3 regions of the Glutamicibacter sp. NPDC087673 genome follow, and region 3 is predicted to be linked to each of the others. Evidence: riboswitches for the same ligand, from Rfam matches in the RefSeq annotation. Region 3 holds a riboswitch; each other region holds the start of a gene.
What was found. Region 3 has a riboswitch for S-adenosylmethionine ahead of ACIOTL_RS16165 (hypothetical protein). Riboswitches for the same ligand answer to the same signal wherever they lie in the genome.

Region 1 (9,831 bases), on a different contig from region 3:
GGTCATGATTAGGCGGTCCAATCGGCCGTTGTTCTGCGAGTCGGTGAGCAAGAAGCCAAGGCCCATTGACGCGCCGAGGAGTTCGGCTGCGACCAGGAAGAGCCAAGCTTGGGCTAGTGCCAAACGCAGTCCGGAGAAGATCGAAGGGACCACTGCGGGCAGCTGGACGGTGCGCAGCAGCTTCAGTCCCTTCAACCCGAAGGCGCGGGCTGCTTCGACCAGGTGGGCATCGACATGGCGCAACGCCAAGGCGACGGTGGTAAAGACCGGGAAGAAGGCACCAATGATCACGAGTGTGACCTTGGAATCTTCACCCATTTTCATCCAGAGCACCAGCAGCGGAACCCAAGCCAAGGAAGGGACTGCACGCAGGGCGCTGATGCTCAGTCCCAGAAATGCATCTGCCAATTTGGACAGCCCGACAAGCGCACCCAGCGCCAAGCCCAGCAATGATCCGAAGGCGAAACCGAGAAGAACACGCTGAGTGGAGATGCCGATGTGCTTTCCGAGTTCGCCATCCTGGAAGAGCTCAATGGCAGCAGAAACCACTGAACCCGGAGTTGGCAGTGTCCACGGAGCAACGATTCCGGTAACGGTGACAAATTGCCACACAGCCAGGGTGGTCAGCGGCAAGACCAGCGCAAGCAGCCATTTCGGGGCACGCAGGATCGTTGCGGCCATGCTGGCCTTCTGCTTGGCAGGTGTTTGGCTTCCGCGGGTTCCAGCCACGTTAGTGGGACTCATGGCTGGTTACTCTCCGGAGATCTTTGTTGCGTCTGCCTTGACGGCAAACTGGTCATCGATGAGGGTTTCCAGAGCTTCATCAACGGATTCCTGCTCCGAGACATCGCCGCTAGCGACCAGCGTGGGAGCAATCTTGCTCAGGACTCCAGTGAATTTGGCGTCGGGAACTGCCGGAACGTCCAGATTGGAGCGTTCCTCAATGACGGTGGCAGCAACTCCTGGTTCGAGCCCTGCTACGTCGGCCAGGATTTCTGCGGTTTCCTCGGGATGGTCAGCTGCCCAGCCACGAGCCTTTTCGTAGGCATCGACAACGAGCTGGGCGAGTTCGGGGCTCTGCTCAATGAAGTCTTCGCGAGCGTTCAGCGCACCGTAGGTGTTGAAATCCAAGTTCCGGTAAACCAGTTGCGCGCCGTCTTTTTCGGCAGCGGCCATGATCGGATCCAAACCGCTCCAGGCATCAACCGAGCCGTTGGCCAGGGCGGTACGTCCATCGGCATGCTGGAGGTTCTGCAGCTTGATGTCAGCTTCACTCAAGCCCGCGGATTCCAGCGCCTGCAGCAGGAAGAAGTATGGGTCGGTGCCCTTTGTAGCGGCCACGGTCTTGCCAGCGAGATCTTCAACGGACTCGATTTTCGAGTCCTTATCCACTACCAGGGCCGCCCATTCCGGCTGCGAATACAGTGCGATGGTCTTGATGGGTGCACCGTTCGAACGGTTCAGGAGCGCAGCGGAACCGGCTGTGGAACCAACATCGATTGCGTCGGCGCGAAGAGCTTCATTGGCCTTGTTGGAACCAGCGGACTGGATCCATTCGACATTTACGCCCTGCTCCTTGGCGGCTGCTTCCAACCATCCCTTTTCCTTGAGCACCAGGCTCAGCGGGTTGTATGTGGCAAAGTCGATGGACAGGGTCTGGCCATCCGAGGAGGCTGTAGCGTTTTCGCCAGCACAGCCGGTCAGGGCAATTGCGCCAACGAGCAAGGCGGCGGCGGACAATGCAGTGCGGCGGGTGAGACGGTTCAAAAGCATGGAGAATCCTAGAATTGTGCGTGCAAGCGGTGTAGGTGAAAGGCAAAGAGGCCGCCGAATGGTTCGGACCCCACGGCGTGCCCGGGACTAATGGTTGGTTGGGTCGACGCCGAGCAGGCGCAATAGGTGCAGACGATCTGCAACGAACTTTTCATCGGTATGCCGGCGTGGATGCCCAGCTGAGATGGACAGATCTTCGATGACGCCCGCTGCACTATGCTCAGCGCCTCGCCCCAGAACAATCACGCGGTCAGCCAAAGTCAACGCCTCGTCCACATCATGGGTCACCATGAGAACGGTGGTGGGGAACGATGCGTGAATCGAGAGCAGCAGATCCTGCATCTTCAAGCGTGTCAGCGCATCGAGGGCGCCGAAGGGTTCATCAAGAAGCAATACACCCGGGCGCCGAGCCAGCGCGCGAGCCAGCGAAACCCGCTGCGCCATGCCTCCGGAGATCTCTCGTGGGCGCAAGCTGGCTGCATGGCTCAGACCGGTCAGCTCGATCAACTCATCGATCAGCGAGTTGCCGGCGCGCTTATCGGTTTCCGGTGCCAGGCCCAGTGCAATGTTCTGGCGAACCGAGCGCCATGGCAGCAGCCGGGGCTCCTGGAAGGCAACGGCGCATAACTCGTTGATGCCGGTGACCTCGCGGGTGCCGGTGCGGATGGTGCCGGTGGTGGGTTGGTCCAAGCCCGATACTGAACGCAGCAGCGTGGATTTTCCGCAACCGCTGGCTCCAAGAATGGCCACGACTTGACCTGCTGGAATTTGCAGGTTGATATCGGCCAGGACCGTGAGGCTTTCCATCTTGGTGGTGAAGGTCCGCGACACGTTGCTGAACTGCACACCCAGGGCGCTTGAAGCTGAGACAACGGGAGCTGCCTCGGGCGCTGCAAAGGAAAGAGTCATGTTCATCTCCATCGGTCCTGGCGGTAGCACCGGCCTGCAGAGCAAAACTCCAAAGGTGGTTGCTGCGGCGTCAACGAGCCAGATCTCTCGGCCGCTCGGGATGGTTACGTGTCCATTACAACGAGTCGAACGATTTGAACGCAAATCTCGCGTAATATGAAAAAATCTTCGACAACTACGTCACATTGCCCAGAAATTTCGTTATTTATTTTATTGCAGGCCGGTTTGCTCGACATTAAGCAAAACTTTGCAACTCATCTTCGGCAGGACACGGATTAGGCTGTGAAATTTGAAGATGGGCACTTCCGGCACTGGGACGAAATGTGACTTCGCGGGTTGGAATCACCGGTTTATTACCGTTACAAATGAATTACGACCCATCCAGAGCGGCTGAGAGATCTGGCTCCACGACGCCGCAGCAACCACCCCAATAGCGGGACGGTGCTACCGCCAGGACCGATGGAAAGAATTGAGAACCCTGATGCCTATTGGTGAATCGCACAATGCCCTCGGACTGGACTTCAACCAGCTCAGTGACCCTTCGCAGGCCACCGCAATGGACCTGGACAAGTTTGAAGAACAGTTGCCGACTAGGCAATTGCTGAAAATCACCCCCGGACCAAGTGCGGATGAGCAATACGACCGGCTGGCCGAAATCTTCCGTCCCGTTTTTGCGCAGATCGCCGCAACCGCCAAGGACCGCGACTTGAACCGCGTGCTTCCTTTCGAGCAGGTAGGCCTGCTGAACCGCGAGCGCTTCGGTGCGCTGCGCCTTTCCGTTGCCGACGGGGGCTACGGCGCACGGCTGGTGGATGTCTTCCGCCTGCTCATCGAGCTGTCCGAGGCGGACTCCCACGTTGGCCAGCTGTGGCGTGCGCATATCGCATTCGTCGAGAACGTCTTGGCGATGGAGGACGAAGAGCTGCGCAAGAAGTGGGTCGCTCGCATCGCTGCCGGGCAGATTATCGGCAACGCCTACACCGAACGCGGTGGCAACGCCCTGGGCACCTTGAACACCAAGGCCAGCACCGTGGACGGGCGCTGGGTGATCGACGGTGAAAAGTACTACTGCACCGGCACCATTTTTGCCGACTGGACCACCGTTGCCGTGGCCCACCCGGAGCTCGCCGGCCGCCAGATCGCCGTGGTCTCCACCCAGCGCAGCGGCGTCAAGATCCTCGACGACTGGGATGGGTTCGGCCAGGGCCTCACCGGAACCGGCACCACCGAATTCCACCAGGTCCCGGTGGATTGCTTCATGCCGCAGCAGACCAATGACTCCGAAGCGGCGATCTTCCAGCTGGTCCTCATGGCCGTGCAGGCGGGCATCGCCCGCGCCGCATTGAACGACCTGCGTCACGCGGTGCAGGCGCGCACCCGCATCTTCACCACTGGAACCGGGGTGCCGGTATACCAGGAACCCCAGGTCCTCCAGCTGGTGGGCGAAGTTTCCGCGGAGTCCTTCGCTGCCGACTCCGTGGTGATCGGCGCAGTCCTTGAAGTTGAAGCCGCCCTGGGCGATCCGGGACTGAACGACGAGGAACGCTACGCCGTATGCGAGCTGGCCGCCAACCGCGCGCAAACCGTGGTGCAGCCACTGGCCATCGGCGTGACCAGCAAGCTCTTCGACGCACTGGGAGCCTCTTCCACCAGAAGCGGCTGCAACCTGGACCGGCACTGGCGCAATGCGCGCACCATCGCCACCCATAACCCAGCGATCTACAAGGCGCGCATCGTCGGGGACTACGAGATCAACGGGGTCCAGCCGCAGCGGCTGTCCGTCACCGGCGAAGATTCGACCCAGCGGGCCTGAGGGCCTGCGACGCACACCAGCAACTTTCCACGATTACCAACCTATGGGGGCAAAGCCATGAGCGAGAACAAGCGCGAGATCCTATTCAACGCATTCGACATGAACTGCGTGGTGCACCAGTCGCCGGGCCTGTGGCGCCATCCGCAGGACAAGGCCTCGACCTACAACACCCTGGGCTACTGGACCCACCTGGCCAAGGTGCTGGAAAAGGGGAAGTTCGACGGGCTGTTCCTTGCCGACGTGCTGGGCACCTACGACGTGTACAAGGGCACCAACGTGACCCCGCTGGGCTCCGGCGCGCAGGCGCCGGTCAACGACCCGATGATGCTGGTTTCCGCCATGGCCGCCGTGACCGAGAACCTCGGCTTCGGCGTCACCGCGGGCACCGCCTATGAGCACCCGTACGCTTTCGCCCGCCGCTTGGCCACCCTGGACCACCTGACCAACGGCCGCGTGGGTTGGAATGTCGTCACCGGCTACCTTCCCTCGGCCGCCCGCAATATGGGCCAGGAAGACCAGATGGAGCACGACGAGCGCTACAACCACGCCGATGAGTACCTCGAGGTGGTCTACAAGCTGCTCGAGGGCTCGTGGGAAGACGACGCGGTGCAGAACAACAAGGAAACCGGTGTCTACACCGACCCGGCCAAGGTGCACCCGATCGAGCACGAGGGCAAGTACTTCAAGGTCCCGGGCATCGCCATCACCGAGCCGTCCACCCAGCGCACCCCGGTGATCTACCAGGCCGGCGCCTCCAAGCGCGGCACCGAATTCGCCGCGTCGAACGCCGAAGCGATCTTCGTGAATTGCCCTACCCGCGACCTGCTCAAGGAAGCGGTCAGCAAGATCCGCGACGCTGCCGAGGCCGCTGGGCGTGGCCGTTACGACATCAAGGTCTTCGCCATGCAGACCATCATTACCGCGGAAACCTCGGAACTTGCCCAGGCGAAGTTCGAGGATTACAGCTCCTACGTGGATATCGAGGGGTCGCTTGCACTGCTTTCGGGGTGGACCGGCATCGACATGTCCGTCTACGGACCAGACGATGTCATCGGCGACGACGTGAAGTCCAACGCCATCCAGTCCTCGGTGGAGACCTTCAAGAAGGCCAGCGGCGATACCGGAAAGCCATGGACCATCCGCCAGCTGGCCGAATGGATCGGCGTGGGCGGATTCGGCCCGGTCTCCGTCGGTTCGGGTGCCGAGGTAGCCGAGAAGCTCATCGACTGGGTGGACTACACCGATGTTGATGGCTTCAACCTCGCCTATGCTGTCACTCCAGGCACCTTCGAGGACGTTGTCGAATACGTGGTTCCCGAGCTGCAGGCGCGCGGGGTCTACAAGACCGAATACGCCGAGGGCTCGCTGCGCCACAAGCTGTTCGGCGAGGGGGACCGCGTGAAGGACACCCACCGCGCAGCCCAGTACAAGATCGCCAACCGGATGGCCGCGCAGGCCTGATATGTGCCCGTAATTGTCAAGTAGGCATGGGTTAGCACCCGCTTGGCTGGATTGCCGAGCGGGTGCTTTTCACCTCCCTGATCGACCCGGTGGTGCGGCGTGTCTTGGTGACGCGTGGTCAGTCTGACATACGCGGGTTGGTTACCGCATGACCCTGTTTCGGCGAGAGCAACCAGCTTGTCTAGGATCGAGCGTGGCACCTCTTGGGATGCTGCTCATAGGCCTTCCGCTGATGCGCTCTTCACGCTGCATGCTCCACTTAGCATGATATGAGAGGCGAGTCTTGCAGAATTATTCGTCCATCACGGCCAATGACCAGCACCAACCGGCAAGTTCACGGGCAATCGCGGTGCACGCGACGGTGTGCTTCTTCTTGTGGCTGGCCAGGGTATTCCACCGCTGGTTCAGGCGCCGATTCCCGGCATCGCCCCGTGCCGCTGCCTGGGCCGATGCCTTGGCCCACCGGTCGGTCATGGTTTTCCCCGGCTGGTACCGCGGTTTGTGATGCCATGCAGCCTCGACGAGCAGCCGGCGGGCATGGGTGTTCCCGGTCTTCGTGATCCCGCCCAAGGACCTGCTGGTCCCCGAGGAATATTCGCTGGGCACCAGGCCAAGATAGGACGCAATGGTGCGGCCGGTGAATCGATCCCAGTCACCGAGCTCGACTGCGAGAGCGAACCCGGTCAGGGTGTTGATGCCACGCAGGCAGCACAGCCTGTTGGTCACGGCAGTGAACTGGGATTCGGCAGCCATCTTGTTGATTTGCTCATCGAGCCGGTCACGCCGGGCAAGACCGAAAGTGGCCGCATCGAAGGCAGCGTCGAAGGCCGCCAACGTTCCGGTGCCAAGGCTTGCGAGCTCGTTTTTCCTGATACGCCGCAGCCATGCCTCATGCCTGGAGCCCCAGCACGTACTGCCGTCATAGATGAAGCTATGGCGCAGCAGGAGCTTCGAGAGCCGATGCCTGCACATCATCAGCTCAACCCTGGCGTCCTCGCGTGCTCGGACGAGGTCTCTGGCGGATTCCTCGACGAGCGTCGGCACGCGCACTGCCACGAGTTCATCGACTTTGATCAGTCGTGCCAGCAGCAGGGCATCGCGGGCATCGGTTTTGACCTTGTCCCCGGAAAGGCGCAGGAGCTTCGACGGGGCCGCGACGGTCACCGGGTAGTTCATGCCCGCGAGGGTGCGGGCGAGGCTGAATCCGGTAGGACCGGCTTCGTAGGCGACCGCGACGGGTCCGTGGTCGGCAGCGATCCCGTTGATCCATGTCGTGATGGCTTCGTTCCCGCCGGGGAGTTTCGCTTCGAGGACTTCACCCGTGCGGGTGTCGAGGGCTGTTGCGCGGATGGATCGTGCGTGCACATCCAGTCCGATCGCAGTACGCTGGGTAAACATCAGGGCCTCCGCTGCATGTCGGCATCCCCGAGCCGTTCTCGGGGATGATCCACGAATCTGCACCGTGAGGCCCTGATCCGCAAGAGGCCTGGCGAAAAAACCTCTTACTCATAGGGTCTAGGCGCATCGCCTGCTAGCGCAGCAGACAGCGGCCCCCGGCACCTTCGAATGAAGTTGCCGGGGGCCGCCGTCTGCCTGCGGGCCTATTCGGTTGGCTGCAGCACCATGGCTGAACCGCCGCCGCGCCTCGTGGGCTCGGCCGCGGCGGTGAGTGTGCCGTCGGCAGCGATTTCCACCGCTTCAACCGCCCCGATTTCCGCCTGCGGAGTGAAGGAATCCCCAGCTGGCGCGAGCTTGTGCCCGAAGGCTTCGAGCGCCGAACCATGGGCTTGGATGAACTCCGGTTCCGCGGTGACCACTGCCGTATTGCGCTGGGAAGCACGTGGAGCGGCGATGGCTTCGCTGATATCCATGCCCAGATCAATGCGGTTCACCAGGGTCTGCAGCACCGTGGTGATGATGGTTGAACCACCGGGGGAGCCGATGGCCAGCACCGGCTCGCCGTCCTGCAGGACAATGGTCGGAGCCATCGAGGAACGCGGGCGCTTGCCAGGTTCAATGCGGTTCGGATCCTGCGGGTCGTACACCGTGGAGAAATCGGTCAGTTCGTTGTTCAGCAGGAAACCGCGATCGGGGACCACCATGCCCGAGCCACCGGTCTGCTCGATGGTCAACGTGTAGGAAACGACATTGCCCCAACGATCCACGACCGACAGATGGGTGGTGGAGATGTTCTCCGTATCCTGCTCTTCTACCGGTTCGCTGGTGGCAGCAGGGCATTGCCCATCATAGTTTTCAAGGTCGCCCGGAGCGACCGGCTTCGTTGCTGCCTGCTCCGGATCAATGGCGCAAGCGCGATCCGTGCCGAATAACTTGTCCGTCAGCGTCTGGGTCGGGACGTTGGTGAAAGCGGGGTCGCCGACGTACTTGCCGCGATCAGCGTAGGCGAGCGCAGTTGCCTCGAAATAATGATGCAAGGCATCGGGTGCTTCCATAGCTGGCAAATCGAACTCGCCCAGAATGTTCAGCGATTCGCCGATGGTCGTTCCGCCACTGGACGAAGGAGCCATGCCGAAGACGTCATAGCCCCGGTAGTCCACCTTAGTTGGTGCCTGCTCCACCACTTCGTAGCCGGCCAGGTCGGCAGTGCCCAGCTGCCCTGCGGGAACCGGGAGGGCGGTGTCTTCGCTCTTTGGCGGAGCCTGCACCGTTAGGGCGATTTCGGCAGCCAATTCGCCCTCATAGAATCCCTGGAGGCCTTGCTTGGCCAGCATCCGGTAGGTGTGTGCGAGATCCGGATTCTTGAAAATGCTCCCGACCTCCGGGGCATCTCCGCCGGGCAAGAACAATTCGCTCGTGGAGGTGAACGCGGCGAATCGTTCCTTGTTATCCAGGGTCTGTTCACGGAACGTCTCATCAATGACAAAGCCGCGTGAAGCGATCTGGGTCGCCGGCCGCAGAACCTGTTTCAGGTTCTGCGAACCCCAATTATCCAGTGCGCGCTGCCACGTGGCCAAGGTCCCGGGCACGCCCACGGACACGCCACTGGTGACCAGTTCCGGGGTGAAGTTATACGGCTCGCCGGTTTCAGGATCGATGAATGCATCATGCGCAATGCCTGCCGGTGCGGTTTCGCGGCCGTCGATGGTGCTGACCTTGCCCGACTTCGCATCGTAGTAGAGGAAGTATCCGCCACCGCCAATGCCTGCGCTATAGGGTTCGGTGACGCCGAGTGCTGCTGCGGTTGCCACGGCCGCATCGACGGCGTTGCCTCCCTTGCGCAGGACTTCGATGCCGGCAGCGGTGGCCTCCGGGTCTACCGAAGAGACAGCGCCACCAGTTCCGACAGCAGTCGGGTCCTTCTGGGTGTGTCGTGGTTCCGCGCTCGCCGGGAAGGCCGAGAAAGCTCCCAGGCCCAAGGCGAGGGCTGCCGCGCAGGCAACTGACCTTAAACGTGCTCGTGACATACTTTGATCTCCTCTGGAGGTGGGGATGAAGTATGCCCAAAATTACGGGAGCGGGAACTCGCCGCACGGTTGTGACACGCGGCACTATGGGTTTGCGCGGCAATTTCGCCCTGGTCGCGCAAATATTCTTGGTTATGACGCTTTGAAGCAGCGGGCAGGCACCACGGCCTCGATCGCCGCGAATGCCTGCCCGCTGGAAACCGATTGCGAATGGGCTACTTGTTCAGGTTGTCCTTGATGACTTTGCCCAAGGAGGCTGGGGTCCGGCCGATCAGCTTGGCCAGCTCCCCGGAGTTCACCTCCAGCGCTCCTTCGCGAATGCGCACGTCGGTATCGACGAGGATATGCGCGAATGGTCCGGGGACTCCAGCATCAGCGTAGATCTTTTCCAGCTGTTCGGGATCCATTTCCTGGTAGGCGATGTCCTGGCCGGCGGCAGCGCCAACAGCG
Region 2 (9,831 bases), on a different contig from region 3:
GGTCTCCAACTCGGTGGCCTACGACCTGCCTTCCCGCTACCAGCGCGATAGCAACGACCGCGCGAAGGCGCAAATCGCGAAGCTGGCAGCCGACATGGTCTCGCAGAATATGGTCATCGGATTATCCGGGGGAACCACCACCAAGGCGATCGCCAGCGAACTGAGCCTGCGCCAAGACCTGGTGGGTGAACCGGGCCGGGTCACGTTGACCGTGGTCACCAACGCGGTGAACATTGCCTCGATGCTGGCCGTCCGCCCGCATATCCGGGTGATGGTTACTGGCGGCGTGCTCAACGACCGTTCTTACGAGCTGGTTGGTCCAATGGCGCAGTCCTCTCTGGCAAAGATCACCATTGACTTGGCTTTTGTCGGAATCAACGGGTTGGATCCCGAAGTCGGTCCGATGGTCAGCGATGAAATGGAAGCGGCAGTCAATGAGCAAATGATCCGGCAATCGAGCAGCAGCTACCTGGTGGCCGATTCATCGAAGATCGGCAGGCGCTCGTTTGTCATCTTGGATCGTCAGAACCTGACCGGCATCATCACGGACAACGACGCCACAAGCGAGCAACTGGGTGCCTTGGCCAAGGCCGGCATGCGTGCAGCCATGGACGTGGCGGAATATCGGCCCGAGGAGAAATCCTAGCTGCGCTGGAACTGCCCACCGAGCTGCTGGTCCGGTCGGCGTTTGTGCTTGCGGGACCAGCGGATGCCAAGCACTATCTTTTCCGATGGCCTGCGCTGGTCCTGTCAAAGCAACGCGCGCAACAAGCAGGGCCGGCCGCACAGGTCAAAGCGAGGAGCCCAGGTTTTCAAGCAACGCCCGGCTTCGCGCGAGGAAGAGCTGTTCACGATTGCTATTGGGAGCCACGGAGTTGAATACCCCGGCGAGCATCACCGCAGCATCCAGCCTCAGCACAGTCCACGCTGCCGAAGTGTCGTCGAAACTGCCGCCATTTCCGGTGTATGCAGTACGCAAGCGCTCGTTGTCCAAACCGTTTTCGGCAATGGCAGCGTATTCCTCGATGCGTGCCAGTTCCATCTCCGGGGCAGCGCAGAGGGCATTACTCCAATCGAATATGGCCAGGGGCATTCCAGCCAGAACACGAACGTTCTGCCTACGGATATCCAGATGCAACAGCCTGCGCCGGTGCAAGGATCTTTCGAGAAGAGCACGCAACACGTCGGCCGATGGCAAGGCTGGCATCGAATGCTGGCGGGCTAGCTTCGCGTAGCGGTCAGCGATGCGCTGGGCAACCGTCGCATAAATTGTGCCGGCCTGGCTGCCTTCCTCGTCGAAAGCGAGCGGCGGAAGTTCGTGCAAAGAAGCCAGCAACGAGCCCAATGCGTGAGCGTCCACTGGTGAGCCGTCATCTTCGATGACTTCGGTGATCAACACCGGGTACCCATCTTGATCAACGAGATCACTTGCCCGTGCGCTGGGCAACCCATGTTGTTGAGCCCAGAGGCTGCAGTGCAATTCCTTGATCTGAAGGCTGCTGGCCGAAATCTGCGGATTGTTGCTGGTGTTGTAGACCCGCATTCGAGGGACGCGGTAGCCCTCGTAGCGGGTCCCGCGCAGTGAGCTGTAAAAAAGGAATTCGGTGCCTTCCCCGGTTAGTGCCAGCTCGCGTGCGCCACGGCGGGCGGCTAGCCTGGCAGCGACCTGATGGGGCTCGTAAATATGCGTCCTAGCCATTGATTGACTGCGCAGCGGAGAGGATGCGCGGACCAATCTTGCGCATGAGCTTGCCCATCTTCGGGTTGTCGGTGCGCGAGAGCGTATCCGATAGCCGTTCAAGACTCATCAGGCCCAACCAGATTTTGGCCCGGTATGCTTCCTCGGCGCTGGGAGCAATCAAATCCGCCATTTCCAACCCATGCCACAGGCTCAGGTAAGCGGTGTTCAAAGCCGGGTCCCACGCAGCGGCCAGGTCCCAGTCCAAGATGCCAACCAGTTTCTCGCCGATCCAATGCATGTTGTGACCGGCCAAATCGCCATGAACCAAGCCCGCAGGAACCTGCGCCAGGAAATCGAGCTGGGCCCAGAGCTCGGTAGCAGGCCCTCGCAGTTCCTCGGGCAGCGCATCGAAGCATTGCTGCTGCCTGGCCTGGGTCCATTCGCCACGGAATGAAAACGGTTTGGCCAGATGCTCGCTGATCGGCTCCAGCGGCAGCTCGGCCAAATCCTTGACCAGCTGACCCAGCACCTTCGGATCCCCGTAATGCGGTTCATGGGCGTTGCCGGGGATGAAGGACATGGCCACGGAGCTGAGTCCGTCGACGTGCAGGATCTCGGAGACCGCCACCGGGATCTGGTAGTTGAGCTGATCCTCCAGCAAAGACAGCAGCTTGACGGAACGGGGCATCTGTTCCGTGGCCGCTGGCGTGCGCGCCATGCGAATCACCGCTTGCGGATTGCCAATGACCACCTTGTGGAATTGTCCGCCTTCGTTCACCGCCGCATCTTCCCAGGAAAGATCGGGGCAGAGCTGACGGGCAATCTGCAGTTCTCCAATGGTGGCAGGACGGCTCACTCGCACTCTTCTCGTTCAGCTTGCTGGTGGTCTCAACCTCAGGCTATCGCAGGTTTGCCACGAGGCTGCTCAGTACGCGCACAGCCAGATCAGCCTATGATCGGAAACGTGAACGCTGAACAAGTTAAGCAGACAGCAACCCGCAAGACCCTCAAGTTCGAGATCGTCTTGGTTCTTGCCCTGTCTTTGGGACAAAGCGCGGTCTACTCGCTGCTGAGCTTTGCCGATAAGGTCACCCGGGCGCCACTGCGCGAGCAAACTACATCCCTGAACAACCCGCTGAGCACCCGCGAGTTCTTTGATTTCTCCTACCAGCTGCTGGACATAGTCTTTGCCTTGGTACCCGTCGTGCTGGCGCTCTACCTGATGAAGCGCACGACCGGACGAACCATCCGGGACATCGGTTTCGATATGCGCAAGCCGGGCAAGGACGCACTGCTCGGGGCGGGGATGTTCTTGGCCATGGGAGTAGGAACGCTGGGCGTCTATGCCGCTGGACGGGCGCTGGGCGTCACCACGGCACTGTCAGCAGCGAATCTTGGCGATTATTGGTGGAGCGTCCCAGTGCTTCTGCTGTCGGCTGCACGTCATGCAGTCCTCGAAGAAGTGCTGATGCTCGGATTCCTGTTCACCTACGCCAAGAAATTGAAGCTGGGCCTGTGGAGCACCATTATTGGTTCTGCGATGATCCGAGGCAGCTACCACCTGTACCAGGGGGTGGGGCCGATGATCGGCAATATGCTCATGGGCATCGTCTTCGGCTGGGTATACCAGAAGTACGGGCGGGTGATGCCGCTGGTTATCGCGCATTTCCTGCTTGATGCCATCGGCTTCGTGGGATACGCCTTGGTCGGGCCGGCCATCGGAATCGGCCAGTAGCGCAGGTAAGCTGAGCCAATGCAGATTACCGTGCTGCGGGAAGAGGACCTTCGCCAAGCAGTTGAATTGTGGGAAGCAACCGGGCTGACTCGTCCGTGGAATGATGCGCTCGCCGACGCCCGACGGGCTTTGGCCGAGCCTACTTCCACGGTGCTGGCCATCGTTGAGAACGATCAACTCATGGCTACTGCGATGGTTGGCCATGATGGCCACCGAGGTTGGCTCTACTATGTTGCGGTGGATCCGTGCCGGCAGGGCAACGGCCTGGGAAGGGAGCTGGTGGATGCCGCTGTCCTGTGGCTGCGGGATCGCGGCGTGCCCAAGGTGCAGCTCATGGTCCGCGAGGAGAACTCTGCCGTCATCGATTTCTATGAACGACTGGGCTTCGAAGACCAGCACGTCGTGGTGCTGGGGAAGCGCCTGGACCGGCCTTAACGAAAAGAAAGTAGGTGGGGACGCCATTGTCCCCGCCTACTTGCGTTCTCTGCGGAACTGTTTACAGCACCACGGTGCCGGACTCGGTCTCAAAGGTAACCGACATGATGCCCGGAGTGCCATTCGGCGCTTCATATTGCATGGTGACAGCGCCCAAATTGACGTTCTGCGGCTGGCCCAGCCAATCCAGCACCCGTTCACGCGAGCCGGCAATGGCGATCTGGCTGATGGCGCCGGCAGGTTCCAGCGCCTTCGACGGATGCAGCTCCTCGGATCCTTCATCCCAGGAAATCAGGTACGGGCACTGCGGATCGGCGATCAGGCCCTTGATGCCAATCTGCTGCCAGGTCAGTTCGCGGCCATCAGGGAACTTCCGGTTGCCCGGCACCGACTTGCGGCCCAAGCGGTCCTCGGCACTGGATAGATCCTCCACCGAGACGCACCAGCCCATCCAGCCGCCGCCGAGCTCCGAACGGGCGCGAACCGCCTGTCCGAAGGGTGCCTTGTCGCTGGCCGGGTGGTTCAGGACTTCAACCACCTCCAGGTACTGGCCATGCTTGAGCGGGAAGATGACATTGCGTGTTCCGAATCGTGGATGCACGCCGCCCTTGACGAATTCCAGTCCGAGGGACTCGGAGATTCTTTCAGCGGTTGGCAACAGCCCGTCTGGGCCGCATGCATAACTTACGTGATCTAGCCTCATCATGTGCCCATCATGGCAACATGTGATGCGAGTCTCTACTTAGGCACACCTAAGTGCCGGGATGCTATCGAATACTCTGCGATGAACCTGCAATATTCGCGAAATATGACCGATTGAGTCCAATGACGAGCCCTTGCGTTGCAAAGATCTTCGGTTTTCGGGCAAACTGGTACCAGGTCATGAGTCCCAGTAACAAGCCCCGGCTTACTGGGCGGCAACCCTCCAACCGCGGTGGGGTGCCCCGGGTGAAGACCTGGCCCTTGAACGCACAAGGCATCAAGGACAAGCGCGGGTTACCCCTGGAAGTCGTCACGATATGGTGCTTCCTGTCGGTGTCTTTTCAGTGGCGTACCCCCATAGTCATGAAACGCTATTTGGAGGAAACCATGAGCAATAACTGGTCATTTGAAACCCGTCAGATCCACTCCGGCCAGACCCCGGATCCGACGACCGGAGCACGGGCTCTCCCGATTTTCCAAACCACCTCTTTCGTCTTCCCCAGCGCCCAGAGCGCTGCTGCACGTTTCGCGCTGCAGGAACTGGAGCCGATCTACACCCGTATCGGCAACCCGACCACCGACGCGGTGGAAACCCGCATCGCTGACCTGGAGGGCGGCGTTGGAGCACTGCTGCTCTCTTCGGGACAGGCTGCCACCACTTTCGCCATCTTGAATTTGGCCGAAGCCGGCGACCACCTGGTGGCCAGCCCCAGCCTGTACGGCGGAACCCAGAACCTGCTCAAGCACACGCTCAAGCGCCTGGGCATCGAGGTCACCTTCGTTGCCGACCCGGACAACCTGGATGATTGGCGTGCCGCGGTGCGTCCGAACACCAAGGCCTTCTTCGGGGAAACCATCTCCAATCCGCGACAGGACGTCCTGGACATCGAGGGCATCTCGGCGATCGCCCACGAAGCCGGCGTGCCGCTGCTGGTGGACAACACCCTGGCCACCCCGTACCTGATCCGCCCGATCGAGTGGGGCGCGGATATCGTGATCCATTCGGCCACCAAGTTCCTCGGCGGCCACGGCAATGCCATTGCCGGTGTCATCGTGGACTCGGGCAACTTCGACTTCGCCAAGGACGCCGACCGCTTCCCGGGCTTCAACACCCCGGACGAGTCCTACAACGGCCTGGTCTTCGCCCGCGACCTGGGTGTCAACGGCATCCTGGGCGCCAATCTGGCCTACATCCTCAAGGCCCGCGTGCAGTTGCTGCGCGATTTGGGTTCCTCGGTTGCGCCGTTCAACGCGTTCTTGATCGCACAGGGCCTGGAAACCTTGTCGCTGCGCATTGAACGCCACGGCCAGAATGCCGTAGAAGTTGCCAACTGGCTCGAAGCCCGCGAGGAAGTGCAGAAGGTCGCCTACGCAGGCCTGCAGTCTTCGCCATGGCATGAGCGTGCGCAGAAGTACAGCGATCAGGGCGCCGGCTCGATCATCGCGTTCGAACTGGAGGGCGGTTCGGAAGCCGGCCAGGCCTTCGTGGACGCACTGGTATTGCACTCCAATGTCGCGAACATCGGCGACGTGCGCTCATTGGTCATCCACCCGGCCTCCACCACCCATGCCCAGCTCTCCGAAGCTGAGCAGGTTGCGGCCGGCGTGAGCCCGGGACTGGTGCGGCTGAGCGTCGGACTGGAGAATATCAAGGATATTCTGGCCGATCTGGAACTGGGCTTCCAAGCTGTTGCAGCCCTCGAGAACAAGGAACTGCAGGAAACCCTCTAGGCATGGCATCCATTGTGACTACTGAAGATACTCTGCGCGCCGAAGAGCTCGCCGGCGGGCAAGACGGCATTTTGCGCCGTAAGTCCGTGGGGGAGCACCACTTCGAATTCGGTGGATTCCTTCCGGACGTGGTGCTGGCCTATGAAACGTGGGGGACGCTAGCAGCTGATGGCTCCAACGCGGTGCTGGTGATGCATGCGCTCACCGGTGACGCCCACGTTGCGCAAGGCGATTCGCAAAGCGCCGGCTGGTGGGAAGAGCTCGTAGGTCCCGGAGCCACGGTTGACACCAATGAGTACTTTGTCGTGTCCATCAACATGGTGGGTGGTTGCAATGGTTCCACCGGCCCCTCGTCCTTGGGCGACCAGGGCCTGCCCTACGGTTCGAGCTTTCCCTTCGTCACCATCAAGGACTCGGTGCGCCTTGAAGCGCGGCTGGCCAAGCAACTGGGAATTGATTCCTGGCATGCGGTCATTGGCGGTTCGATGGGCGGTGCGCGCGCGTTGGAATACGCCGTCGAGTTCCCCGACCAGGTCAAGAACCTCGTAGTGATGGCCTCGAGCGCGCAGGCGACTGCCGAGCAAATTGCCTTTGCACAGGTGCAAACCCAATCCATCCGGTTGGATCCGCACTTCTGCAATGGCGACTACTACGGCAACGATGCGCGCCCGGACGCCGGTCTTGGCTTGGCTCGCCGCCTGGCCCACATCACCTATCGTTCCGAGGCCGAGCTTGAAACCCGTTTCTCGCGCAATCCGCAGGATGGCGAGAAGCCAACGAGTCTGCTCGAGGGGCCTCGCGGGCGGTACCAGGTGGAAAGCTACCTTGACCATCAGGCCAGCAAGCTGGTGAATCGTTTCGACGCCAACAGCTACCTGGTGCTCACCGAGGCGCTGATGAGTCATGATGTGGCTCGCGGCCATGAATCCCTGGAAGCCGCCTTGGCGCGATTGGCGAACGTCAACGTGGTGGTTGCCGCGGTAACCACTGACCGGTTGTACTTTCCTGAGCAGTCAGTGAAGCTGGCCTCGTCGCTGTCCAAGCCAAAACCGGTGCACTACATTGATTCGCCGATTGGCCACGATGGATTCCTGACCGATGCCACGCAGCTCGATGGCGTGCTCCGGACCTTGGTGTTCGGGGACTGAGCCCCGGAAAGGGCTCGGGAAGATTTCAAAGCCTGAAGCAGTTCCGCCAGTAATCGGTGGAACTGCTTCAGGCTTTTCATGCCTACTTGGCGCTGTCGCCGGCGCCGAGCGAGTCGTTTGGCTTGGTCTGCGCAAACGGCGTGGCCGAGGGCCGCTTCGGGGTGATGCCGTCGCCGGAGGACTGGTGGCGCAGGCGGCGCAATACCCAGGGAGCAAGATGCTCGCGCGCCCACTGCAGATCCTCCTTGCGGGCTTCCCGCCAGCTGCGTTCATCCACGGCCGGAACGATTTCGGTATCCAGAGGATGCGCGACGTTCAGCGAGTCCAGTGCCATGGCGGCAATGCGCCGGTGCCCGGCAGGGGAGAAGTGCAGGCGATCCGGTGCCCACATCTGGGATTGGTGCAACTCCTGCAAGGCCCACATGTCCGCCACGATGGCGTCGTGGCGGGCGGCTACGGTGCGCACATTTTCGTTGTAGATCGCCACTTTGCCTCGGATGCTTCCCAAAACCGGGGTATCGCGAATATCGGGCCCGGTGAAGAGCAAGAGCGTGGCGCCCGTATCGGTGAGCTTGGCTACCGCATTGTCGAGGATATCTGCAATCTTGTCTGGATCCCCGCCCGGGCGCAGGACATCGTTGCCGCCCGCGCAGAGCGAGATCAGATCAGGCTTCAGGTCAATGCAGGGATCGAGCTGTTCGGCAACGATCTGGCCAATCAGCCGGCCTCGAATGGCGAGATTGGCATACGAGAAGTCCGGGACGGTGCGGCTGAGCTCATGGGCCAAGCGGTCGGCCCAGCCAAGGTGGCGGCCGGTGCTCGACGGGTCGGGGTCGCCTATGCCCTCGGTGAACGAGTCCCCAATGGCGACATAGCGGCGCCACGGATGCAGTGGGGCATTGGCGGATGTTGATAGTTCAGAAGCAGAATCGTTTGGCACGAATCTATTGTTACCAAAGGGTAACTTATAGTCAATCATTCCCGAGGATGATTCCACGAGCTGCCGTGCTAGTCGCTCAAAGCGTCCCGGCGCGCCTGCAAGTACTCGTCGCGGGTAATGATTCCTCGCGAGTGCAGGGAATCGAGTTCGGCAAGCTTGTCCTCAAGGGATTTTCCGGCGCCAGCATAGCTGAATTAGCGGCTCTTGCCAACAGTTCGGTTTCCAGGGTCAGCGGATCAAAACCGGCGCTCTTAGCTTTGCGGTAATTGCGCACAGCTACGAAGATGATCAATCCGACAACGGCGATAAAGAGCATGGCGAACAGGGGAGTGCCGACTGAAAATACGGCGTCCACGTTATCGAATAGGGACGAAGCGCTTCCCGGGTCCGGTTCGATGTACCCGAAACTATCGAGATCCTCTTGCAGCTGCCCCGGAATATCTTCGCTGTATTCAATTTCGCCCATGGCGCCTATTCCTTACTCTGTCGCTGTCGCTGTCGCTGTCTCGTCCGGCGAGAGCGGCGTTCCGGAGGGCCGTGAGGCCGTTGGTCCAGTTGAACACGAAAAACTTGGAAAGCTAAGCAATTTTTGAAGATTTATAATCTTGTAACATGTCAACTGGATTTCGAGGCCTTGGAAGACCAAGGTTCCAGGATAGTGCCGGCCAACGCCATCAGCAGATTCGACGGTGATTATGGGGAAGTTCTGCTGCACCCGGGCGCTGCCATCGCCGGTGGCCGGGGAATTGATGGAATCGGGCCGCGGAAGCGCTGAGCTAGCTGTAGTTCCCCGCGACGTCCTGTTCGATAGTCTTGGGGAACTATGACTATCCCGGATCAGGCTCCAGTGGCCATCATCTCCCGTAACGACGAATCCCGCCTTGGAACTCCGCTGCTGGTGTTCCTGCACGGCTATGGCTCGAATGAACAAGACCTCATGGGGCTCTCGCAGCATCTGCCCGAAGAGTTCACTTACCTCTCGGTGCGCGCACCGCTCCAAGCAGGCCCGGGGTACAGCTGGTTCCCGCTGACCCAGGAAATCGATTACTCCATCGAGTCGGTGGCACGCAGCGTCGAAGCGCTATGGGCATTGCTGGAACCGCTGGCAAAGCAGCACTCCTCGATCACCCTGCTCGGTTTCTCCCAGGGCATGGCCATGGCGACTTCATTGGCACGCTACCAGCCCGATTCCATTGAAGCCGTCGTCGGGCTCTCGGGCTTCGCCGTGGATCCCGGGCCCTTGGATATATTCGACGACGCGAAGCTGGCAGAAAAGCCGCTGCCGCTGTTCTGGGGCCGCGATCTGGCTGACCCGGTGATCACCCGGGACAAGATCGAATACACCCTGGGATGGGTCCCGGGGCACACCGAATTGGCCAGCGAAACCTACCGGCAGATTGGCCACTCGGTGTGCATGGAAGAACTGCAGGATGTTTCCGAGTTCCTCAACAGGGTCGTC
Region 3 (9,831 bases):
AGCGACCTTGAGCAGTGAACGCATGCGTGCGATAAACAAGTCCGCGCCGTCAATGCCTTCAGCCATCTCATCAAGTTCTTCGAACAATGAGATTTGGAAGACCGTAAGCTTCAGGTCTCCCTCCTTCGGCTTGTCATTCATTGCCTGCGCCTCGTCAACGAGCGCCTTGAGCTTGGCGAACATGGGGTGGTTCAACGAGAACCAAGTGTTATCCGGCAGGCGCAGCTTCATCTGGCCATTGCTCATGGCCTCGACGATCTGCGAGAAAGGAACCTCGTGGTTGCCCACGGTGATCAGCAAGCCAAGGTCCAGCCAGTCGGTCCGTTCATGATTCACGGCATTGATCTTCAGCTGAGGAAGTTCACGCAGCTGACGGAATTTCGGCCGGGTACCCTTCTCAACCAGCTTGACTTCAGGAATGCGTTCCAGCGCGGGGAGGATCTCGGTGACGAAATCGATGGTGTCATCGCGGGCGTAGAACTTCGGCGACAAGTTGGGATTGCCGCTTTCTTCATGGACCAGGAAAACTTCATGCACTGCGGCCTGAAGCAGTTCCTCGGCCTCAAGGTCATACACTTCCTGGTCGCCAGGGATCCCCGGGTAGAGGATCTGGAAGTCCAGCGCGGCGGTGTCGTTCGGTTCGTTATTCTCGTTGAATTCGCGCTTGTAGACCACGGTCGCCTGCACATAGGGCGGTTTCAAAGCAGGCAATTCCAGCTCGTCGCTAACGCTACGCAGCTCGAAACGGCGGGCCAAACGCGGGTAGGAGGATTCAAAGAAATCGTTGATCTCCGGCCTAGGCACGGTGACCGGACGGCGGTCAACATACCAGCGGCGGTGCGCGTCAGGAATCGGCTCAACACTTGGCGCGAGCCAAATCTCATCAGGCTGAGCCAACTGGGCATAGAAACCATGCTCGGCGATGACACCGCTTGGTGCCTCCGGATCGAGAATGAGATCCTGGTTTGCAATGTGCAGGACACCGTCCAATTGCAGCCGTTGCTCATCCAGGGAGGCCTGCATGCTGAAGCTGGCTGGAGCAACGATGCGCACGCGCTGCTCGGATCGGGTCGTGATCAGCGGAATTCCCAGCTCATCAGCTTGGTCAAGCAGTGGCCAGAGCAGCTCGGAAGCGTACTCGTCCAGGAACAGCCAGTCTTCATCCACCTTGAACTGCAGCTGGCTGTCGCTGCGCGCCATGGAGGCAAAGCGGGTAAACCAGTGGTGCTGCGCCCGCAGCAGGTTCCAGCCGTAGGTCTTGAAGCCCAGGGTGGTCCAGCGAAGCTGGCCACGAACCCAACGGCCTTCGGTGTTGCGAACCATAGGGCGCACTCCCAAGCGGAAGCGCTTATTACGGGTCGGGTGCGGGATGGTTCCGGTCGGCATCCATTGTTGCTGCTGGGTGGCGTCCTTCGAATCGAAGAGCAGGAACTGAAGCGCCATCGGCACTACCGGATCGTGCTGCGAACCAAGCAGGCCATCGGCCGGGCCCGGCTCGGACTCTTCAAACCATGAATCGATTTGCTGCGACCAAACTGTGTTCGGCTTCTCTTCCCGGGCAGGCACGGGGCGTGGCTGGGAAGCGATCTTGTTGGAGACAATAGCCAGTGCCGCGATGTGCGAGCAGATGCCCGGTGCGTCGCAGGTGCACTCGCACGATTCGATCTTCCACTCTCCACCGTCCATGAGGACCTGGATCATCGGAGAATATTCTTCGCCAGAATCGGTGACGGTGCCTTCGATCTGGTGGGTGCTTTCGTCGAATTCCACGTCAACCACGGAATTTGCTTCTGCAGCCAGGTTCTTTCCATAGAAGAAAGGAACGTTGCCCAGAAAAGCCAATAAGTGGCGGGCATCAATGGTTGGTGGAACAGATTCAATCATCCTCTCATCGTTTCACGTTCCGGGCCTTCGCGAAAGTTGAAGGGCCTTTCTGTGAATAATCACTATCTATGACGTAGCGTTGACGCATGTCCCAAGTGTGGCCCTACCTTCCAGCACGCGCAGTGAACATAACGACGCTCGTTGAATTCGACCGTCTCGCAGCCGAAGCGCTGGCTTCCCACCGCGCACGCGGAAAAGGCTGGCGAGTGCACCGTGTTGATCTGCGCGAACGGGATACCGTGCTGGAATCCTTGGATCTTTCCGAAGCGCTATTCATCGATTGCCAGTATTCCGCGCAAGGAGCGCAGATCGTGCAAGCCACTGGCGGGCTGTGCATGAGCTCGGGGGAGGAGCTTCCCTTCGAGACGGTGGCTCGCGGCTTGTATTCGCCGCATGAGTTGTACTCGGGGATCCGGACGCAGACCTACGAGCATGTGCCTGATGCCAAGATCTACGCGTACTCCCAGCAGCATGCAGCGGTGAATTCCGATAGCGATAGCAATGCGCTGGCAAGAACCCTGCATGATCACCACATTGGCCAGGCGCTGGTCTCGGCGGTGTACGAGGGCACGTTCAAGGAAACCCCGATTATCGGGGTGATGGGCGGGCATGCGATGAGCCGGGGCACTGCGCAGTATGCGCAAGCTTTGGAGCTTGGGCGCATGATTACCCGGGCCGGCTACGCGGTCGCCACCGGTGGAGGCCCCGGCGCAATGGAAGCCGCCAATGCCGGTGCGTGGCTGGCCGATTACGGACCAGAAGATGTCGCTACGGCATTGCAGATGCTGGCCGAAGCGCCAGATGCGATCCATCAGCGCACCGGCTGGGCGAGAACTGCGCTGATGGTCAAGGAGCGTTTCCCGAGCCAGCGGCAGTCCCTGGGCGTGCCAACCTGGTTCTACGGCCATGAGCCGCCGAATCTGTTTGCCACCCAGATTGCCAAGTTCTTCACCAATTCCATTCGTGAAGCGATTCTGCTGGAGCAGTCCAACGGCGGGCTGATAGTTCTGCCCGGGGCCGCCGGCACGGTGCAGGAAATCTTCCAGGATGCCTGCGAAAATTACTACGCTACCGGTGCTCGCGTGGTGCCGATGGTGCTGATCGGCAAGGACTATTGGACTAGGGATCTGCCTGCTTGGCCGCTGCTTCAGGCCCTGGCCAAGGACCGTGTCATGGAACAGAAGATTGCTCTGGTGGAAACCGCCGAAGAAGCGATGGAGTTCATCCAGAGCATGCAAACCCTGCGCCGGCGTACCCGGCGGCCGGAGAACAGCTAGAGCACGGCATGGAAAATGCCGGTACAGCCAAAGCTGTACCGGCATTCGATTCGCAGCAGGCTGCTATCCGATGCTGACGTCGAAGATCAGGCCCAAGCAGTAGGTTATGGCCGCTGCGCCCCAGCCGATGGCTAGCTGGCGCAGGCCGCGCTTGAGCGGGGAGGCCCCGGAAAGCAGTCCCACGATCCCTCCGGTGATCATCAGGGCCACGCCCACCAGGACTACCGAGACGATGATCGCGGTCATGCCGGACAGGCCAAGGATATACGGCAGGATCGGCACCACAGCACCGGAAGCAAAGAGGAAGAACGAGGTGGCCGCCGCACCGGTGGCCGAACCCAGCTCCTGGTGCTCCTTCTCAAGTTCTTCGCCGCGACCCTCTGGGTTCAGCGAGAAGTCGGGGTTGCAATCGCAGGTGAACAGGCCCATGCGTTCGGCGGCCCGGTGCTCGGCATCTTCATCGCTCATGCCGCGGGCCTTATAGATTAGCAGCAGCTCGTTGGCGTCCAGATCAAGGTTCGGGGCCGCTGTCAGCGTGACCTGGGTTGGGCGTGAAGCTGTCAGCAGCTCGCGCTGGGAACGCACCGAAACGTATTCGCCAGCTGCCATGGACAGTGCACCGGCCAGCAAGCCGGCAATGCCGGAGAACAGCACGAAGGTCGCTGAAACACCGGTCGCACCGATGCCCATGATCAAAGCGAGATTGGAAACCAGCCCGTCGTTGGCGCCGAAGACCGCAGCACGGAAGTTGCCCGAAAGGCGCGCACGGCCTGCTGTAGCAAGCGCGCGAACGACTTCTTCGTGGACCTGTTCGTCGGCCGCCATCTGCGCGGTGGCGTCCTTGTCATCGCGGTAGGGCGAACTGCTCTCGGAGCGCTGGGCCATGGCCAGGACGAAGACCGAACCGAAATGCAATGCCAGGAAACGCAGCATGGTGCGGCGCAGCGACGGGCGGACTTCCTTGACATGTTCGCCGAGCAGGACGCGCCAGTGGGATTCGTGGCGTGCTTCCGCCTCTGCCAGGCCCAGCAGGATTTGCCGTTCCTGCCCGGTTTTCTTTTCCGCGAGGGCCCGGTAGATGGAGCCTTCTGCGACTTCATCAGCGAGATACTTGCGCCATCGCTGGATCTGCGCTTTGGTAGGTTCGGTTGCTGAGTGCTGTGGCATCGCGAAGATGACTCTCCTGGAACATGGAGTTTCCCAATGAAACCCGTGGATCGGATCAACTACCCAGTTTAGTCAGGGCTCCTGCACTTGGGAATTTGGCAAGACTAAAAGCAAATCGCTTGCCCGCAGGATCTCCGGCGACTGGCACCACCAGCAGCAATTCAGATGTGGCCGGATCGAAGGTCGGCCGGCGGGCACAACGAGCAATGAGCTGTTCGAGCCTGAGCGGATCTGCAACGTAGCGGGTGCGCCAGCGGCCTTCGGCCTTGAACTGCACTTGGCCGGTCTGGCGGTCGATGACGGGCAGAATCGGATATGCCATGGGACGTCAACTCTCTTGCGAGCTCTTGCCCGTGCACCTGTTGATGCGCGGACCGCTTCCTCATCCGAACCACCCATGAACTTGGGGTTGGTGCGCGGCCAGTCGGAGCTTGGCGCCGCGTCTCGTGAAGCAACATTTCCGATGGTACCGCCGGCGGCAGGGCCCGGTGAAGTCAGAATGCGTAATATGACTGCGGGTCAGCTGCCCGGGGCAAAGGCATCGGCCAGTTGCTGCAGCTTCTCGCGTTGTTCCGCCCATTGCCCAGCGGTGTAATCGGGCAGCAAATCCAGTTGCGCGGTCCAGCCAGCACGGCCATCGAGCTGCTCGCGAATAATGTCCAAATGCCCTGCATGGCGGGAGGTCTCGGCGAGCGCATGGATGAGCAGGTGATCCAATGTGGTATTCCCGGCTGGCCCCCACCACGGTACCTCTACGGGGCTGTCCAGGGGCAGGGTGCTGATGGCCTCATCGGCGAAGGCGATGGCTTTCCGATAGAGGCCGATCAGCTGTTGCGCGCGCATGTCTGCTGGCGGAAGGAAATCCGCGTCGGGATCATGCGGAGCTATGAACTCGCGAACGTAGCGGTCATTGGCCTTGCGCTTGAGGCAGGTGCCGAAATATTCGTATTCATTGATCGCCAAATGGTGCAGTACACCCAGAATATGGGTGCCCGTAGGGGTGAGCGGGGTGCGGGCCAGGTGCTCGGCGAGGCCTTCTGCCTTGAAGATCGCATTCTCGCGTGCGTCGTTCAGGTACCCGCAGAGCTTGTCCTTGGTGCTGTCCATGGACAGAGTCTAGTGACCGTGGTGGGTCCGCGGTAGGGGCGCCGTGTGTTTACCATTGGTAAACTTGCCCCGCAGGCCTTGAAGCCAAAGTGGTTGCGGTTGTAGTTGCTGCAAAAAACGTCGATGGAGCCAAACGATGAAAACCTTGCCAGTTGAACCAACCGGTGCTGCGATCAACATCGGTGCGAGGCTGCGCGGGGTGCGCCAGACCCAGCGCATGACCATTGACCAGGTCGCCGAGCTATCCGGACTGACCAAAGGTTTCCTCTCACGTGTCGAGCGCGACCTGACCAGCCCTTCGGTTTCGACCCTTTTGCGGTTGTGCGAAGTGCTGGGCATGGAAGTAGGTACCCTCTTCGAGGTTCCAGAAACGAAACTGGTCCGCCTGGAGCAGGCTCCCCGTGTTTCCCTGGGCGGCGACGGCATCACGGAGCAGCTGGTTACGCCACGCAGCGAGAAGCGGGTGCAGATGATTCGCGCTGAGATTGCGCCCAAGGGCACCGGTGAAGCAGAACTGTATTCGGTGGATTGCGAGCTGGAAGTGCTGCACGTGATCGCGGGAAAATTCATCCTGGTATTGCCAGATCAGCGCGTAGACCTCGAAGCAGGCGATACGATAACCTTCCCCGGGCGTGAACCGCATAGCTGGGAAAACGATTCTGATGAGGTAGCTGTGGTTACCTGGACGCTGATCCTCTCATGACGCCAAGCCCATGCGCCTGCTGCCAGGGCACGGCATGAGCGGTGCGGCTGCGCGTTCGTCTGCGGGGAGATGAACCGCGTATTCTAGGAACGATGCGTTGTTTCGGGGCGCTCGGAACGATGAGTGATGGGAGAGGCGTGAGGACAGGCGAACCAACCGCTGCGCAAGATCAACTGCGCAGTATCAGCTGGTGGGCTTCGATACTTTTCGGCGTTCTTATTGGCACCACCTTGACCTGGATCCGCACCCAACGCAATTTCTTCTTCATTGGCGCAGCGATTCTGGCCGTCGTCATTGTCACCATTGGCGTGCGAACGATTCGCCGACGTGCACGCTTCCCGCTGATGGCGCAGGCGCGCACCTCGTGGGTGTATGTGCTGTGGACCGGTGTCCTGCTCATCCTGGCCGGACCGATCCAGCTGGTGTACGTAGCCGATGACCTTTCTGAACTGACGATCAAATCGCTGGTAATGTCCGCAGGCTTCTGCCTGGGCATTCATGAGGTCGATCGCGCGCTGGTGAAAGCCAGCAAGAAGCGCTCCGGTGAGGCCTAGCCTTCCGATTTGGGCGGAATAGCCTGAAATGTAGTCAAAACATCCAATACCCTTTGGCGCGATTTTGCATAGTGTGATCCTGATCAACTTTCCAGAAGGGGTTGCCATGTCAGGAAAAACCGCGAAGAACCACACCGCAGAACCAGGCCTCAAGAAGGTCCTCGGCCGCTGGGATGCCTTGGCCATAGGCGTTGGCGCGATGATCGGCTTTGGCTGGGTCGTGCTCACCGGCGACTGGATTACCACCGCCGGTCCGCTGGGAGCCACGCTGGCTATGCTGGTTGGCGGTGGCATCATGGCGGTAGTTGGCCTGACCTATGCCGAACTCGTTGCGGCCATGCCGAAAGCAGGCGGTGAGCACAACTACTTGCTGCGCGCCATGGGCGCCCGCTGGTCTTTTGCCGGTTCGTGGGCCATCGTCGGCGGCTACATTGCGATCGTGGCCTTTGAAGCAGTGGCACTGCCCAAATCCGTGCTCTATCTCTTCCCGGAGCTTTCGCAGATCAGATTATGGGAGATCGCTGGCTCAGAGGTCTACTTGACTTGGGCGCTGGTCGGTGTCGCCGGTGCGATAGCGATCACCTGGATTAACATCCGGGGCATCAAGACCGCCGGTGTAGTGCAGACCTTCGTGGTGCTCTTCCTCTTCGTCATCGGCGCAATGCTGCTTGCTGGCGCATTCACCGGGGGCGAGAGCAGGAATATGGAACCATTCTTCGAAAACGGGGTGGCCGGCTTCTTCGGCGTGATGATCGTGGTGCCGTTCATGTTCGTCGGCTTCGACGTGATCCCGCAGTCCGCCGAGGAATGCGACATCGCCCCGCGAAAAATTGGCAAGTACGTGGTGATTTCGGTGCTGATCGCCACCGCCTGGTATGTGGGGATCATCCTGGCCACCGCCTCGGGAATGGGCGCTTCGGCGCTTTCCGGATCCGAACTTGCCACTGCCGACGCGATGGGGGCACTGTTCAATTCCGAAATCATGTCAAAGGTGCTGATCGCCGGCGGCATTGCCGGCATCCTCACCTCGTGGAATTCGTTGCTGATGGGTGCTTCGCGACTGATGTACGCGATGGCCAGTTCCGGGATGCTGCCACGCTGGTTTGCCTACCTGCATCCGAAGCACCGCACACCGAGCCATGCACTGCTGTTCATTGGCGGCCTCTCCATTCTGGCTCCATTCTTCGGCACCGCCATGCTCGGATGGTTGGTGGATTCCGGTTCGCCGTCGATCGTGATCGCCTACCTGCTGGTGGGCGTGGCGTTCTTGATTCTGCGCCAGCGCGAACCGCAGATGCAACGCCCGCTGCGCGTGGGCGGTGCGGGAAACGGCGGCAAGGTCATCGGCGTACTGTCGGTGGTCTTCTGCGCCGGCCTGATTTCGCTGTATCTTCCGGGAATGCCGGCGGCCATCGGGTGGCAGCCGTGGCTGCTCTTCGCCGCTTGGTGGATCCTGGGCATGGCCTTCTTGCTGCGGGTGCCACGCGGGATTGCGCCGGGCGAATTCGCGGAAGAGGAATTGCTGCAGAAGCTGAGCATCCGCCAGCAAGCCAAGCTCGGTGCCACCGGCCCGGACGCCGCAGCAACGCGACGCGCCAGTGCGCCGCACGATAGCCGGACTCGGCTCAAGGGCTGACGGCTGTACCTAGGGCACGCCGCGGGATCTGGCTATTGCAGAGACTGCGGCGTGCCTATTTCTGTGCCCGGCGCAGGGCCAGCCAGAGCGAGGCGGCGGCATCCGGATCATCGAGATTGGCGCCAAGCAATTCCTGGGCCACGGTGATGCGGTGGCGCAAGGAATTTCGGTGGATGCCCAATTCGCGGGAGGCTTCTTCCCAATGGCCGCGATGGCGCAGGTAGGAGGTGACCGCGGAGAGCAGATCGGCGCGCGCGTACGCTGCGAGGGCCTTGACCCAGGTCTCTGCGCTGGCATCGAAGCCCGGGGCGCCGCAGGCCATGGTCCCGAACGGGACAGCGTCCAGCGTTTGGCGCAGGGCAGGCAAATTGGCAGGGATCTCGGCCAAGTTCAATGGTTGGGAGAGTACGGCGTGGACTTCGGGTGCGGGGGAATCAAATCGCCCGCACGCCATCGGGCCCGTTGCGGTTGCAGCCTGCGGTGCCACTGCCTCGCCATTGCCGGAACTGTCTGCGGGTTCGGGAAGTATCAAATAATGTTCGGCGCCGTCCTCATAGTGAAGCTGGCACTCGCGTACCGCTGCGGCGACATCGGGCAAGGCGGCGGGGCGCGCCAGCGAGGGCAGCGCATGAAGTGCGGTTGCTGCATCGGTATCGGCACCTGCCCGGTACAGCAGGATTCGCACACGAACAGGTATTCTGCCCAATCCGGCTTCTTCCCCGACCAGGCGTGCCGCCTCGGGCTGGCCATGCAGCAACAATTTTGCGGTGGCCGAGCTGAGCGCGTTATTCGTGCTGGCAGCCAATTCCCGTTGCCTGGCGCGCAAGGAGAGCAACGTGCAGGCCGTCATGATGATCTGCCGGTCGGCCTTGGTCGGCCTGCGCCCGGCGGAAACTCCGAGATATCCGTGGATCGTGGTTCCGGACAGGATGGGATAGAGCGCAACTTCGTGGCCCTGGACCTCGAAGGTGGACGCCGAGGGCATGCCATTGCGCCGAAAGCGCATGGACTCGTGGCGGAGTTCGCCCAGGAACGCTTCGGCGGATGCCGGGTAGCAGGCCGCCGGCCGGGAATCGACGGAAAGATAGGCGGCCCAGCCGTTCACTGCCTCAGCCAAGCCCCGCACGACTGCATTGATGGCATCCGGGCGTACGGCGGCACGCGCCAAGGCAGTCTGCGTGCCCAAGGAACCCATCAGGTTCGAAGCCTGATCACGTGAGGCCAGGCGCCAGTATGCCCGTGAAATGTTCTGGAAGGGCACCTGGTCCGGGACGATCCCCAGCTCTATGCCGGCAGCGTCGCAGGCGGCGATGACGTGCTCGGGCACCGTGCGAAGCCATGGACCCAGCCCCAGCCCCAGGGCGCAGACCTTTTTGTCCTGCAGCCGGCGCATGTATGCGCGGGAAGCTTCCTCGCTCGCGGCGAATGGCATGCCGGTGGTCAGCAGCAGCTCGCCGCCGTCCAGATAGGTGGTGGGATCTTCCAACTCAGAGACATGCACCC

Region 1: it holds a riboswitch for S-adenosylmethionine, as region 3 does, so the genes downstream of both, ACIOTL_RS13760 (ABC transporter ATP-binding protein) here and ACIOTL_RS16165 (hypothetical protein) in region 3, are expected to answer to the same signal.
Region 2: it holds a riboswitch for S-adenosylmethionine, as region 3 does, so the genes downstream of both, ACIOTL_RS11280 (bifunctional o-acetylhomoserine/o-acetylserine sulfhydrylase) here and ACIOTL_RS16165 (hypothetical protein) in region 3, are expected to answer to the same signal.

The regions. Positions count from the first base shown of each region.
Region 1 is NZ_JBIUWB010000005.1:277,721-287,551, reverse strand. It holds gene ACIOTL_RS13770 (ABC transporter permease) at 1-681, opposite strand, end outside; gene ACIOTL_RS13765 (aliphatic sulfonate ABC transporter substrate-binding protein) at 751-1,773, opposite strand; gene ACIOTL_RS13760 (ABC transporter ATP-binding protein) at 1,861-2,682, opposite strand; SAM riboswitch class I at 2,688-2,789, opposite strand; SAM riboswitch class I at 3,057-3,148, shown strand; gene ACIOTL_RS13755 (acyl-CoA dehydrogenase) at 3,164-4,495, shown strand; gene ACIOTL_RS13750 (LLM class flavin-dependent oxidoreductase) at 4,553-5,956, shown strand; gene ACIOTL_RS13745 (IS110 family transposase) at 6,248-7,354, opposite strand; gene ggt (gamma-glutamyltransferase) at 7,558-9,381, opposite strand; gene ACIOTL_RS13735 (NAD(P)H-binding protein) at 9,597-9,831, opposite strand, start outside.
Region 2 is NZ_JBIUWB010000004.1:233,686-243,516, forward strand. It holds gene ACIOTL_RS11250 (DeoR/GlpR family DNA-binding transcription regulator) at 1-646, shown strand, start outside; gene ACIOTL_RS11255 (phosphotransferase family protein) at 791-1,699, opposite strand; gene ACIOTL_RS11260 (phosphotransferase family protein) at 1,692-2,537, opposite strand; gene ACIOTL_RS11265 (CPBP family intramembrane glutamic endopeptidase) at 2,634-3,416, shown strand; gene ACIOTL_RS11270 (GNAT family acetyltransferase) at 3,435-3,851, shown strand; gene ACIOTL_RS11275 (VOC family protein) at 3,913-4,557, opposite strand; SAM riboswitch class IV at 4,730-4,849, shown strand; gene ACIOTL_RS11280 (bifunctional o-acetylhomoserine/o-acetylserine sulfhydrylase) at 4,941-6,284, shown strand; gene ACIOTL_RS11285 (homoserine O-acetyltransferase) at 6,287-7,432, shown strand; gene ACIOTL_RS11290 (SGNH/GDSL hydrolase family protein) at 7,515-8,411, opposite strand; gene ACIOTL_RS11295 (hypothetical protein) at 8,441-8,509, opposite strand; gene ACIOTL_RS11300 (alpha/beta hydrolase) at 9,196-9,831, shown strand, end outside.
Region 3 is NZ_JBIUWB010000007.1:93,144-102,974, reverse strand. It holds gene ACIOTL_RS16180 (DEAD/DEAH box helicase) at 1-1,884, opposite strand, end outside; gene ACIOTL_RS16175 (LOG family protein) at 1,971-3,161, shown strand; gene ACIOTL_RS16170 (VIT1/CCC1 transporter family protein) at 3,225-4,328, opposite strand; gene ACIOTL_RS16165 (hypothetical protein) at 4,384-4,650, opposite strand; SAM riboswitch class IV at 4,667-4,780, opposite strand; gene ACIOTL_RS16160 (DinB family protein) at 4,848-5,435, opposite strand; gene ACIOTL_RS16155 (helix-turn-helix domain-containing protein) at 5,572-6,138, shown strand; gene ACIOTL_RS16150 (hypothetical protein) at 6,276-6,692, shown strand; gene ACIOTL_RS16145 (APC family permease) at 6,799-8,328, shown strand; gene ACIOTL_RS16140 (PucR family transcriptional regulator) at 8,384-9,831, opposite strand, start outside.